DNA from 2 places in the Vescimonas fastidiosa genome. Region 2 is predicted to be linked to the other one. Evidence: riboswitches for the same ligand, from Rfam matches in the RefSeq annotation. Region 2 holds a riboswitch; the other holds the start of a gene.
The links. Region 2 has a riboswitch for thiamine pyrophosphate ahead of thiW (energy coupling factor transporter S component ThiW). Riboswitches for the same ligand answer to the same signal wherever they lie in the genome.
Positions count from the first base shown of each region.

Region 1 (7,144 bases), 1.2 Mb from region 2:
AGATCCTCTGCATGGTCTCCACACCCGCCTTCGACCCCGCCGATCCCCCGGAAATTGCGGACGGCGACAGCCGCTACGACGGTGTGTACCTGAATCGTTTTCTCTCCTCCACCTTCACCCCGGGGTCTGTTTTCAAGGTTGTCACCGCAGCCGCCGCCCTGGAAAAGCTGGAGGGCGTGACAGACCGCACCTTCCGCTGCACCGGCAGCGTGGACATCGACGGCGATACCATCACCTGTCCCTATGTCCACGGGACCATGGATTTTTACGAGGCCATGGCCAACTCCTGCAACTGCGTTTTCGCGCAGCTGGCCGTGGAGCTGGGCGGTGAGACCATGGAGCAGTACGCCCGGGCCGCCGGGCTTCTGGAGGGGCACACCGTCAGCGGCATTGCCACCGCCGCCGGAGCCTATGCCGTCTCCACTGCCAACAGCGAGGTGGGCTGGTCCGGCGTGGGCCAGTACGAGGACCTGGTGAATCCCTGCACCCTGATGACCATGATGGGCGCCATCGCCGGCCGGGGCAGCGCCCGGGAGCCGTATCTGCTGGAAAAAGTCACCTCCCTGGGCACCGATCTCACCCATGCCACCGGCTCCGCCGGAAAAATGCAGCTCTGGACCCGGGACACCTGCGACACCCTGGCCCAAATGCTGCGCAACAATGTGACGGAGACCTACGGCCAGAGCCGCTTTGACGATTTGCCCGTGTGCGCCAAGTCCGGCACCGCCGAGGTGGGCCAGGGCAAAGCGCCCCACAGCTGGTTTGCGGGCTTTGTGGACAGTGACACGCTGCCCCTGGCCTTCGTGGCGCTGGTGGAAAACGGCGGCGGCGGCAGCGCCGTAGCCGGAAGCGCCGCCGCCCAGGTCCTGCGCACCGCCGCGGAGATATTGTAAGCCCCCGGGCTTATATCGCATTTCTTGCGATGTGTCATTGCGAGGGCGCAAAGCGCCCGTGCCAATCCGTAATCCCAGCGTGGGCACCCCTTCCGGTGCTTCGCGCCATCCCCTCTTCCCGCTTTTCTCCATAAAAAAACGGCCCCACGGGGCCGTTTTTTTGAGACTGTCGAAAAAACCTCCGGGTTTTTCCGACAAAAAGCTTGCGGTCTGCTGCGCGCATAATTTGTCCGTCACAGACGGACAAATTCCACACTGGCAGCCCGAGCTGTATTTTCTCTCACGCACATGTCGCGAGAGAAAATGATTTTATTTCTTTGCCGCCTGCGGGCGGCAAACTCTGCGAGGCTTTTTTGACACACTGAAAAAACGGCCCCGCGGGGCCGTTTTTTTGCCATACTTTTATCCTTCTGCTTTTTCCACAGTGAAGCCATACACGGCGCCGTCCCGGGCGTCGGTCATATCTGCGCCGGTGGAGGCATATTGTCCGTCAATATAGAACGCCCAGTATGTGCCGTCCGTATCATAGTCCGCAGTGATGCCGATGACCTCCTTGATATACAGGCCGTATTCGCTCTTCTCGCCGCTGATGATGTTCAGGGCCTGCAGGGCTGCGCCCACGGTCTTTTCATCGGTTTTCACGGTGAAGTCCGTTTTGGTGCCCTGGCCATCCGTCACCTCTACGGTAAAGGCCGTTGCGCCCTTACCCAGGGTCTCGCCGTCCTTCACGCCCACGGTGTTCTTTCCCGCGGCAATGGGCATGGGCTTTGCGCAGGCGCACAGGGCCAGCGCCATAACCAAGGCCAGCAAAAAGGCTATTGTTTTTCTCGTTTTTTTCAAAAATTTCACCTCCTTTTTCTCCTTCAGTATAACATACCGGCCTCCACTTGACAACTGGAAAAAACCGTGTTATAGTGTTGCCACAATCCAAGGGGTGCTGGCAGGAGCCGGCTGAGATGGGCGTATTACCGCCCGGTCCCTCGAACCTGATCCGGGTAATGCCGGCGTAGGAATGCGCGCATACTGTTTATTCGTTCCGCATTGCGACGCCTGCATGGCTCGCCATGCGGGAATTTTTTTATTGGAGGATGCAACATGAAAAACACAAAAACCAAAATGCTTTGCGAAGCCGCCATTTTCATCGCCATGGCGGAAATTCTGAGCCTTATCAAGCTCTATGAGTTTCCCAACGGTGGCTCCGTGACCCTGGAGATGCTGCCCATCGTCCTCTTCGCCGCCCGCTACGGCTGCGGCTGGGGCGCCGGCGCCGGTTTGGTATATGGTGCCATCACCTACCTCATCGGCAACAAGTTCTCCATCGATTGGACCACCATCATCTGCGACTACTTCCTGGCCTTCGTAGCCCTGGGCTTCGGCGCGGGCCTGCTGTCCCGCCGGAAGTGGAGCGTGTATTACGGCACCCTCATCGGCGGTGTGCTGCGCTTTTTGGTCCACTATCTTATCGGCGTTTTCGTCTGGGGCGTCTATATGCCTGACGAGTTCTTCGGCATGACCATGACCAGCCCCTGGTTCTACTCCCTGCTCTATAACGGCAGCTATATGCTCCCCAGCATCATCCTGTGCGTGGTGGTATTCGCCCTGCTGTATAAGCCGCTGAAGAAATACTTCACCTCCGCCGATCTTCTGGCTGCCTGACCCCCTCCCATAGGTCCGGCAGAAAAAAGCGCCCCGAAGAAAAAAAGCTGTTGACAAACAGCGTAAAACCTGTATAATAGTTTTTGTTCTTCGGGACATAGCGGGATTGTGTAAAGGTAGCACAGCGGACTCTGACTCCGTATGTGAGGGTTCGAATCCTTCTCCCGCTGCCACGCTAAGTGGGTGCAACGGAAAACCGTTGCACCCACTTTTTTTAGGCTGTCGAAGAACCCTCCGGGTTTTTCCGAGAGGCTTTTTTGACACGCTGAAAAATCCGGTGCTTTTTGAGCACCGGATTTTTGAAAGATAAATCACGCTTTCCACAGACTGTGGAGGTTGCAGTAGGCGTAGACCGCTTCGACCTCGTCGCCCTCGCAGAGAGCGAAGCAGACCTCGGGCTTCTCGCCAGGGTGCAGCTCCTTACGCTGGTTGCCCTGCTTGGTGTGGAGAGAGACCCACTCGATGTAGTGCTCCGGCAGCATGGGATGCTCCACGGAGCCGACCTTGACATGGACGATGCCGTTTCCCACTGTCCAGACAGGGACATGCTTCTCCACGGCCGCGTCGGTCGTGCCGGGGATGATCTCGCTCATCGGCTCACCGCAGCAGATGACGGGAACGCCCGTGTCCTTGACCTTGGCAATGATGTTGCCGCAATGCTTGCAAATGTAAAACTTCTGCTCCATGATGATTCTCCTTTTCTTTCTTTAATAGTTTTCTGCGTGAATTTCAAAATAGCTCTGGGGATGGTTGCAGGCGGGGCAAACCTCCGGGGCTTTCTCACCCACGACGATGTGACCGCAGTTGCGGCACTCCCACACCTTGACCTCGCTCTTGGCAAAGACCTCCGCCATCTCCACATTGTGCAGCAGGGCACGGTAGCGCTCCTCATGGTGCTTTTCGATGGCGGCGACCAGACGGAAACGCTGTGCAAGCTCGTGAAAGCCCTCCTCGTCAGCAGTCTTGGCAAAGCCGTCGTACATATCCGTCCACTCGTAATTCTCGCCCTCAGCGGCGGCGAGAAGATTCTCGGCGGTGTCGCCGATGCCGTTCAGTTCTTTGAACCACAGCTTGGCGTGTTCTTTCTCGTTGTCAGCGGTTTTAAGGAACAGCGCCGCGATCTGCTCGTAGCCTTCCTTCTTGGCCTTGGATGCAAAATAGGTGTACTTGTTGCGTGCCTCGGACTCACCGGCAAAGGCAGCCATCAGATTTTTTTCGGTTTGAGTACCTGCATATTTCGTTTCTTTCATGGTCGATGCTCCTTTCAGCTTCTTCTGCTCATATTATAACACGGATTCGTGTTATAAACAATACTTTCATTTTAAGTGATTCAATCCGTCTGTATCCCGCAGCGTGATTGCACCGCGCTTCAGCTCCACAAGCCCGTCCTCCGAGAAGCCTTTGAGCATTCGTGCCACCGCCTCCCGCGCCGAGCTGATGTGCTGGGCGATCTGCTCATGGGTCATGCGTATCGTGTCGGAGCCGGTACGCTCCGCTTCGGCCAGGAGAAAATCTGCCAGCCGCCGATCCAAACCCTTGAACATGATCTGCTGCATCGCCCACATCACATCAGAAAACCGTTTCGTTGCCAACTCATAGAGGAAGCAGCGGACATGAAGATTTTGCTCCTTGAGCGCCGCAATGATATTTGCGGGGATAATCAGAACGTCCGTATCCATTCCCGCGGTCATTTGCGTATCAAAGGTGATCTGACTGATCACACAAGAGGCAGAAAGCACGCATAATTCGCCCGGATACAGGCGGAACAGCGTTACCTCCCGCCCCTCCTCGGAGAGAAGATAGGTGCGGATCTCGCCGGAAAGGACGAACAGCATTCCGAGACATTCATTGTCGCTGCTGTGAACGAATGCACCCTTTTCATAATGACGGACAAAGGCACTTCGGCGCAGCGTTTCTTGCTCCTGTTCGGTCAATGATGACCAGAACGGAAGTTGTGTCAGTGTGCGTTCCATATCAATGGCAGCTATGATTGCCGCAACCGTGGTCACCGCAGGTGTGCCCATCCTCGCCGTGCTCATGGTCATGGTGGTCACAGTGAACATTGGGATCGTAGCCCAGATTTCCGCTGAGCAATGCGCTCACCGCTGCGTCAGCGTCCCCGCTGACACCGCCGTAGAGCTTGATGCCCGCTTCGGCGAGTGCTGCCTGCGCACCGCCGCCGATGCCTCCGCAAATCAAAGTGTCCACGCCGTGCTGCATCAGGAAGCCTGCCAGTGCGCCGTGACCGCTGCCATTGGTGTCAACGACTTCCGCATGAGTGATTTTACCGTCCCCAGCTTCATAAAGCTTGAACTGTTCGGTATGGCCGAAATGCTGAAAGATTTGACCGTTTTCATAGGTAACTGCAATTTTCATAATGGAATCTCCTTTGCAATTTTTGCCTGATTTTTCTGTGGTGCCTCTCTGCATCCGGCAGCAGCGGCCGCAGTGGGCTGCCTCCTGTCCTCCGCAGATACGGTAGTTTCCCCCGGTGATGTGCAGCGGTTTCCCGTGGACAAGGCACGCCGCGATCTTGCGCCGTGCGCTTTCGTAAATCTCCTGCACGGTAGAGCGGGAAATATCCATCTGCGCGGCACACCGTTCGTGGGTTTGCTGCTCCAAGTCAACCAGCCGGATGACCTCGTACTCGTCCAGCGTCAGCCGGATCGGCTCACTATCCCCACATCCGTCGGGGCAGAATGTCTCGACTTGTGGTGCGCCACAAATCCGACGGCATCGTGGCGGTCTTGGCATGAACACGCCCCCTTTGTTTTCGGTATATACCGATTATAACGCTTTAGACAGGAAAAAGCAATATTCTTTTCAAAAGTCGCTGCAATTTCCGTCCACATGTGGAGCTGGTTGATATTCGGAGCCGAATGCTACATGTGCGCTATGGGGATTTTCCCGTTTGTAAGCAGCGTTTGAAGTGCCGGCTGTGTTTTCCTGCTCAGCCGTCAAAACGGCGCAGAACGCAAACAAAGGCTGATTTTCACCTTTTTTCTGCCTCTGTTTAGCAGCCACTCTGTAAGGCATCGTTTGCCGTTGTTGGGTTATCCGTTATCGGGAAAATCTACGCGCCATTTAAGCAATTACAAAAAGAAGAATTACTGGATCTATAAATTATCCATCTATTTTCTTGACTTGATACGAAGGGCCTCTCTTATGCATAGATTACTTGGTGATAGACAATTTCGGATACACGGTCTCGGCAGGAGTTCATCCGCCTGACCCACTCCATTTGGTCGCTGGCTTTCAGTTTTTCCGTAATGCCCTCTGCATCTGCCATTTGCTTTACCAGCCGAAGAAAAAGCGCCTCTGCCTGCCGGTCAATGTCCGCAAGATAGGCGTTCAATTCACCGCTGGTCAGCAGGTTGGCATAGCGCACACGGCGATGCTCCTTGAGATAGCGGAGATGCCTCTGCCCCCATACCCCGATTGGCTGATCTTCCTCCGGCTCATCCTCCCCGGCAATCAGATAATAGTCTCCAACCAGCTCATATTTCAGCCCCGTGCGTTCATCTGTGATAAATCTCTCCATTCGTATAACCTCCTGTTCCTTTCTGCAACCATTGTAGCAGGAGAATTAGCAGAAATCGAATGTGCAGATAGCAAAAAAGCACCGCCTTGGAATCACTTCCAAGACGGCGCTTTTCTGTTGCGGATCAGAGCGAACGCTTCACGGCGAAACCGCCGCTGAAGAAATAGGTGTTCGTCCGAACCTTGTTTGGTGGAGGCGAGGGGAGTCGAACCCCTGTCCGAAAGCGCTTTAACAGGACCTTCTCCGGGCGCAGTTATGTTTCAACATTCCCTCCTCGCGCAGGCACACAACAGACTGCGCAATTCAGTAGAGTCATGATGCGTGGGCGGGGCAACTCTTACCCGCCGCACGGACGCCACATAAACGACGCCTTCCCCGGCCTGTGGCCTCTCCGGTTCAGACGGTCACAGCTTAAGCTGCGACGGCAACAGTATTAGTGTTGTCAGTTCATTTTTAATTGCCCGTTTTAAGGTGGCCAGGCGCCACCGCCCGCTTATCCTGCCTCCACACCCCCGTCGAAACCGGTACGCCCCCGTATATTTGCTCTCGAAAAGCCAAAGGTTTTCCGAGAATGGGGTTGGGGTCTGCCGCCTGCCGGCGACAAACTCTGCGAGGCTTTTTGTCTTACAAAGCTATATTTTCTCCTGCGTGCCGGAAAATCTACCGGCACGCAGGCAGAATACGGTTTTTTACCGCCCGTAGGGATCCGGCAGCTTCTCCGGCTCCGGGTAGTCCACGCCCTTGGTGTCCACGGTGACAGAGGCCATCACCTGGGGCTTCTTGGGCTTATTGGTCATCATGTTCCGGGGGGCCGAGGCGATGGCGTCCACCACCTCCATGCCCTCAATGACCATGCCGAAGGCGGCATACTCCCCGTCCAGATGGGGGCTGTCCTTGTGCATGATGAAGAACTGGCTCCCGGCGGAGTCCGGGGCCTGGGCCCGGGCCATACTCAAAACGCCCCGGCTGTGGCGCAGGTCGTTGTTAAAGCCGTTGGCCTTGAACTCCCCCTTGATGCAGTAGCCGGGCCCGCCCATGCCGGTGCCGTCGGGGC
Region 1 is NZ_AP023415.1:1,463,551-1,470,694, forward strand. Features, by position in the region: gene KI236_RS06955 (penicillin-binding transpeptidase domain-containing protein) at 1-893, shown strand, start outside; gene KI236_RS06960 (DUF4430 domain-containing protein) at 1,296-1,733, opposite strand; TPP riboswitch at 1,814-1,923, shown strand; gene thiT (energy-coupled thiamine transporter ThiT) at 1,989-2,549, shown strand; tRNA gene KI236_RS06970 (tRNA-Gln) at 2,649-2,722, shown strand; gene KI236_RS06975 (desulfoferrodoxin family protein) at 2,861-3,235, opposite strand; gene rbr (rubrerythrin) at 3,257-3,799, opposite strand; gene KI236_RS06985 (Crp/Fnr family transcriptional regulator) at 3,866-4,573, opposite strand; gene KI236_RS06990 (DUF134 domain-containing protein) at 4,524-5,303, opposite strand; gene KI236_RS06995 (TnpV protein) at 5,713-6,090, opposite strand; RNA gene ssrA (transfer-messenger RNA) at 6,278-6,624, opposite strand; gene KI236_RS07005 (peptidylprolyl isomerase) at 6,780-7,144, opposite strand, start outside.
Region 1: another riboswitch for thiamine pyrophosphate. It lies ahead of thiT (energy-coupled thiamine transporter ThiT); the one in region 2 lies ahead of thiW (energy coupling factor transporter S component ThiW).

Region 2 (7,144 bases):
GCGATGCGGCCGGCCTTCTTAGCGGCCTTGGCCAGGCCCTTCTCGCGCAGGTACTCTACGGCCTTGTCCATATCGCCGTCAGTCTCCACCAGAGCCTTCTTGCAGTCCATCATGCCCACGCCGGTCATTTCACGCAGGTTCTTAACATCAGCAGCAGTAAAAGCCATTTTTATATCCTCCAGTTCAATGATTCATAAAATAAGGGGCAGGGACACGCCCTGCCCCGTTGGTTCAGCGGTAAAAGGAATCAGCTTATTCGGCGGCTTCCTCGGCGGGAGCGGCAGCCTCTTCGGTCTGCTCGCCCTGACGGCCCTCGATCATGGCATTGGCCATGACGGAGGAGATCAGCTTGATGGCGCGGATGGCGTCATCGTTGCCGGGGATGGGATAGTCGATCTCATCGGGATCGCAGTTGGTATCGGCAATGGCCACAACGGGAATGCCCAGGCGGTGTGCCTCAGCGATGGCGTTGCGCTCCTTGCGGGTGTCCACAATGAACAGAGCGCCGGGCAGCTTCTTCATTTCCTTCACGCCGCCCAGATACTTCTCCAGCTTCTCGATCTCGCCCAGGTGCTTGATAACTTCCTTCTTGGGCAGCATATCGAAGGTGCCGTCGGCCTGCATGGTCTTGAGCTGGTTCAGGCGGTCCACACGGGTACGCATGGTCTTGAAGTTGGTCATCATGCCGCCCAGCCAGCGGGCGTTCACATAGTACATATTGCAGCGCAGGGCCTCGTCCTTAATGGCCTCCTGAGCCTGCTTCTTGGTGCCCACAAACAGCAGGCTCTGGCCGGACTCGCTGAGCTCACGCACGAAGTTGTAAGCCTCCTCCAGCTTCTTCACGGTCTTCTGCAGGTCGATGATATAGATCCCGTTGCGCTCGGTGTAGATGTAGGGAGCCATCTTGGGGTTCCAGCGGCGGGTCTGGTGACCGAAGTGTACGCCGGCCTCCAGCAGAGCCTTCATGGAAACAACATTCTGATTTGCCATTTTGATTCGTTCTCCTTTGAAATTTAGTTTTACCCTCCAGGCTTTTCCTCCCCCCGGCCAACCGTTTCGGCACCGACCGAGAGTCCAAACCTGTGCGGAATGCTGAAATATAATACCACATACAAATCTAAAATGCAAGTGGTTTTTCTTGATTTTCTATATTTTCTGCGGTTTTTTCCGCCTTATCCCCACCGGCGGCGCTTTCGGTCCCCCGGCCCCTCCGGACGGCGGAACGGTTTGTCAATGAGAATGATATCATCCCCGAATTTCTGCACGCAGTCCCAGGGTATGTAGTAGTCCTCGCCCCTACCGAACAGGCCGAAAAACCGGCACGGGCCGAACACGATCAGCGCCCGGACCTCTCCCTCCGGCAGCTTCACCTCTACATCTCCCACGCAGCCCAGGCGGCAGCCGTCGCAGAGGTTGATGACCTCCTTGCGCCGCAGTTGTGTAAATCGATTCAGCATAGCATCCACCCCTTTGGGTATTTTATGTCTCCCGGGGCAAAACTGTGCCAGTCCCCACGAAAAACGGGCAGACGCCGAAGCATCCGCCCGTTCCGTTATTTTCTTTCGCAGCAGCCGCCGCACGAGTGACAGTTTCCGCAGCAGCCGCTCTTTTTGCTCTTTAGCAAATGCGCCAGGGCAAACCCGGCCCCCACCAGAACAGCGGCCAGGAGCAACCAGTCCCATGCGTTCATAGCAGCCCTCCGATCTGATACACCAGCATACCCATCAGCCATGCCACCGAGCACTGCAGCACCACCACGCCGAGCATTTTCCAGAAGGAGCCCAGCTCCCGGCGAATGGTGGTCACCGCCGCAATGCACGGCGTATACAGCAGCGTAAATACCAGGAAAGACAGTGCCGACAGCGGTGTAAACAGGGTGCCCAGGGCCGCTCCCAAGTTGGCTGTGCTGGTATTCAGCAGCACAGCCAGGGTGGACACCACCGCTTCCTTAGCCGTGAAGCCCGAAATCAGTGCCGTGGCAACCCGCCAGTCGTTAAAGCCCAGGGGTCTGAATATGCCGGAGATAAACTGTCCCACCAGGGCCAGGAGACTATCGGCACTGTCTGTGACCACATTGAGCTTTGTGTCAAAGGTCTGCAGAAACCAAATAATAATAGTAGCCAGGAAAATAACGGTAAAGGCGCGTTCCAGGAAGTCCCGGGCCTTTTCCCACAGCAGCAGACCTACGCTCTTGGCTGAGGGCATACGGTAGTTGGGCAGCTCCATCACGAAGGGAACCGGCTGCCCACGGAAAGCTGTGTCCTTCAGCACAATCGCCAAAAGAATCCCCAGCAGGATACCTGTCACATACAGACCGATCATCACCAGGGCCGCATGATTTGGGAAAAAGGCGGCAGAAAACACCGCATAAATGGGTATTTTTGCCGAGCAGCTCATGTACGGTGTCAGCAAAATGGTCATTTTCCGGTCTCGATCCGAGGATACGGTACGGGTGGCCATAATAGCCGGCACCGTGCAGCCGAAGCCGATGAGCATAGGCACAAAGCTGCGCCCGGAAAGTCCGATCTTCCGCAGGAGCCTGTCCATGACAAAAGCCACCCGGGCCATGTAGCCGGTATCCTCCAAAATGGACAGGAAGAAAAACAGCGTCACAATGATGGGCAGGAAGGAAAGCACACTGCCTACACCGGCAAAAACGCCGTCTATAATGAGGCTATGCACCACCGGATTGATGCCATAGGCCGTGAGGCCCTTATCGGCCAGCATAGTCAGCTTGTCAATGCCCAGACTCAGAAAATCCGACAGATTCTGCCCGATAAGGTTGAAGGTCAGGTAGAAAATCAGAAACATCACGCCGAAAAACACCGGCAGGGCCGTATACTTACCCGTGAGCACCTTGTCCATTTGCACAGAGCGGCGGTGCTCCTTGCTCTCGTGGCACTTCACCACGCAGATTTCCACTACCTTTTCAATAAAGCTGTAGCGCATATCCGCCAGGGCGGCGTTGCGGTCCAGGCCGCTCTCGTTCTCCATCTGCACAATGCAGTGCTCCAGCAGCTCCTTTTCGTTTTGATCCAGCTGCAGCTGCTGCAGGATGTTTTCATCGCCCTCAATGAGCTTCGTAGTGGCAAATCTCGCCGGGATGTCCGCCTTGTCGGCGTGGTCCTGGATCATATGCACCACTGCGTGGATACACCGATGCACCGCAGACTCCTCCGAGCAGAAGTCGTATACCTTGGGCAAAGTCTTTGTGCGGGCGGTGTGTACTGCTTGATTCAGCAGCTCCGACACGCCCTCCCCCTTCACCGCACTGATGGGGACCACCGGAATGCCCAGGCAGCGGCTCAGCTCCTGCACATCTATGGTCCCGCCGTTAGCGCGCACCTCATCCATCATATTCAGGGCCAGCACCATGGGCACCCGCAGCTCCAGCAGCTGCAGTGTCAGGTAGAGATTCCGCTCAATATTGGTGGCATCTACGATGTTGATGATCCCATCGGGCTTTCCCTTGAGAATGAAATCCCGGGTCACGATCTCCTCTTGGGTGTAGGGGCGCAGAGAGTAGATGCCCGGCAGATCTACCACCGAGCCGCTCTTGCCGTCCTTGATCTCCCCTATCTTCTGATCCACCGTTACACCGGGGAAATTGCCCACATGCTGGTTAGAGCCGGTAAGAGCGTTAAAGAGCGTGGTCTTGCCGCAATTCTGATTGCCTGCCAACGCAAAGATCATGCCTTTACCTCCTCCACCTGAATCTTCTGTCCGTCCTCCACACGCAGCGTCAGCTCATAGCCCCGTACGCGAATCTCAATAGGGTCGCCCATGGGCGCCACTTTTTGCAGCGTGACCTTCGTGCCCGGTATGAGCCCCATGTCTAAAAGGCGGCACCGCAGGGGCCCCTCACCACCCACCTGGCGAATCACCGCCGTGCTGCCGATTTTCATCTCATTCAGTGTCATTTTTCTCCCCCTACGTTGATTTTTCTGTATTGTACTATGATTTTCCTCCCTCGTCAATGATCGGGGCAAAAAAGCTCGCGCCACGATGCAGGACAGTCTTAACAACAATGGAATGCAAATATTTTGCCGAATAGCACTTGCAATCGGCTGACGACAGGTGTATAATGACACCACATTTTAGACGGGAGCTTGTGTTACAGGCTGAGAGGAAGGCAAAACCTTCGACCGATAACCTGATTTGGATAATGCCAACGTAGGGATACCTGTATATTCTTTCGCGGAAGTTACCCAAACCGGGCAGCTTCCGTTTTATATTTTGAGAAAGGATGTGACGAGACCTATCCCGAGTGGTTTCGGGCGGATAGAAGGGGAGCGCCTTGTATCTTGTATTTTTGCGAAGGGAACCCGTGTTTCGGGGTGAGAGGAGAAAATGGATTCTCGACCGAACGAAGCCATCGCTTCGTATAAAAATATGAAAAGAGGCACTACAAGTGAAAAACTCAAATGGTATTCTGAAGCTGACCGTACTGTCCATGCTCGTTGCTCTGGGTGTTGTCATCTCGCCCATCCTCCGGGTGGAGGGAATGTGCCCCATGGCACATTTCATCAATATCGTCTGCTCCGTGTTTATGGGGCCGTGGTATTCCCTGCTCTGCGCCACCCTTATCGGCATTATCCGCATGGCGACCATGGGGATCCCACCCCTGGCCCTGACAGGTGCCGTGTTCGGGGCATTCCTGTCCGGCGTGTTTTACCGTATGTCCAAGGGTAAGATCATCTGCGCCGTTGTGGGCGAAGTCATCGGCACCGGCATCATCGGCGCCATTGTATCCTACCCGGTGATGAGCTACCTGTGGGGCAGAGACGGGCTGAGCTGGATGTTCTACGTGCCCTCCTTTATCTGCGGCACCCTCATCGGCGGCAGCATCGCCTATGTATTTCTGCGTAAGATCGCATCCAACGGGATGCTCACCAAGCTCCAGCTGAAGCTGAACTCCACAAGCTACACCGACAAGAGCACGGTGCTCTCCGACTCGCTGACCATCGCCGCCTTCGGCGCGATCCTGTTCGTGGTCATCAAGATCGCCTCGAACATCTTCAAGCTCACCGGCTCTATCTGGAACATTCTGGCCTATGCAGCGCCGGGCGTTTGCGTTGCCGCGGCAATCATTTACTATGTCATCAAGAAGGTGAAAACAAAGGATGCAGCCCATTGCTGATATTTGCCAAAGAGTCAGGGAATACAGCCCCCTGATCCATTGCATTACGAACCCCATCTCCATCAACCAGTGCGCCAACGCCGTCCTTGCCGTGGGCGCCCGCCCTATTATGGCGGAGCATCCGGCCGAGGTGGAGGAGATCACCGCCACCGCCCGGGCCCTGATGCTGAATCTGGGAAACATAACGGATGCGCGTATGGAATCTATGCGCCTGTCCGCCCGGACGGCCCAGAACAGGCACATCCCCGTTCTTCTGGATGCGGTGGGCGTTGCCTGCTCAAGGCTGCGCCGGGGGTATATCCGCAAGCTGCTGCAAGAGGCGACACCTGCCGTCATTAAGGGCAATTACTCCGAAATCCATGCCCTGTACCGGGAGAACTACTGCTCCTCCGGGGTGGACGCGGACGCGGCGCTGGACGTACAGACCCTGGATCGCACGGCCATGGAGCTGGCAAGGGCGTACCACACAGTGATCCTTGCCAGTGGGAGGGTGGACATTATCACCGACGGCAAACGCCTTGTCCACGTGAAAAACGGCAACCCACAGCTCTCCGGGATCACCGGAACGGGCTGCATGCTGGGGGCGCTGACAGCGGCCTATCTCTCGGTGCAGCCGGATATGGACGCCGCCGTCACCGCCTGCGTGGTGCTGGGCATCTGCGGGCAGCTGGCGGAAACGGACCGCGGCAGCGGCAGCTTTCAGGTGAATCTGATGGATAAGCTCTCCACGGTGGGAAAGGCGGAGATAGAACGATATATGGATCGGGAGGAGATCAGAAATGAAGAAGCTTGATACCAGTCTGTATTTTATCACCGACAGCACAGGGTTCAGCGAGGAGGAATTCCTGCGCAGAACCCAGGCAGCCCTGCAGGGGGGTGTGACCCTGCTGCAGATCCGGGAAAAGAACAGAACCACCCGGGAGTATATGTCTTTGGCGGAAAAGGTGCATGCGCTTGCACTGCCATACGGTGTTCCGCTGCTTATTGACGACCGGCTGGATGTGGCCATGGCCATCGACGCCGAGGGCGTGCATCTGGGGCAAAGCGATCTGCCTATTGCCATTGCCAGGAGAATCCTGGGGCCGGATAAAATCGTCGGCGCTACGGCGAAGACCGTGCCTCAGGCGCTGGAAGCCTATGAGCAAGGGGCGGATTATCTGGGCGTAGGGGCGATTTATCCCACGACCACTAAGGTGAAAACCGTTCTTACCTCCACGGACACGCTGCGGGATATTTGCAAGGCGGTTCCTATTGCGGTCAACGCCATCGGCGGACTGAACAGGGACAATATCGACGTGCTGCAGGGAACCGGTATTGCCGGTATCTGCGTGGTTTCCGCTATCATGAAGGCGGCCGACCCCAGGCAGGCTGCCCTGGACCTGCGCGCCCGGGCAGAGCAGCTGCATATTCTGTAAAACCCTATACGGAAGTTTGTCTCGGCCTCTGTGCCGGGGCCTTCAAGCGGCAGATCGGGGGCACCACTTTCTGCCGCTATAGAAAAGTAATGCTGAAAGAAGAAAGGAGCAAAGCAATGAAAACAGCATTATCCATCGCTGGAAGCGATTCCAGCGGAGGCGCCGGTATCCAGGCAGATATCAAGACCATGTCCGCTCACGGAGTATACGCCATGAGCGCTATCACGGCCCTGACTGCCCAAAATACTACCGGCGTCACAGACATTTTGGATTCCACACCCGCGTTTCTATCCGCGCAGCTGGACGCCGTGTTTACCGATATTTTCCCCGATGCGGTAAAGATCGGTATGGTGTCCTCCTCGGAGCTGATCTCCGTTATTGCGCAGAAGTTGCGCCAGTATGGGGCCCAGCACATCGTGGTTGATCCCGTGATGGTGGCCACCTCCGGCTCCCGCCTGCTGCAGGAGAACGCGGTACAGGCCCTGAAAACGGAGCTGCTGCCTCTGGCAGAGGTGGCCACGCCCAATATTCCCGAGGCGGAGATCCTGGCGGAAATGCCCATCAGCAGCCCGGAGGATATGGAGCGCGC
Region 2 is NZ_AP023415.1:312,234-319,377, reverse strand. Features, by position in the region: gene tsf (translation elongation factor Ts) at 1-167, opposite strand, end outside; gene rpsB (30S ribosomal protein S2) at 253-990, opposite strand; gene KI236_RS01535 (YlmC/YmxH family sporulation protein) at 1,173-1,457, opposite strand; gene KI236_RS01530 (FeoB-associated Cys-rich membrane protein) at 1,553-1,690, opposite strand; gene feoB (ferrous iron transport protein B) at 1,687-3,693, opposite strand; gene KI236_RS01520 (FeoA family protein) at 3,690-3,920, opposite strand; TPP riboswitch at 4,095-4,197, shown strand; partial or broken gene thiW (energy coupling factor transporter S component ThiW) at 4,412-4,945, shown strand; gene thiM (hydroxyethylthiazole kinase) at 5,124-5,933, shown strand; gene thiE (thiamine phosphate synthase) at 5,920-6,555, shown strand; gene thiD (bifunctional hydroxymethylpyrimidine kinase/phosphomethylpyrimidine kinase) at 6,672-7,144, shown strand, end outside.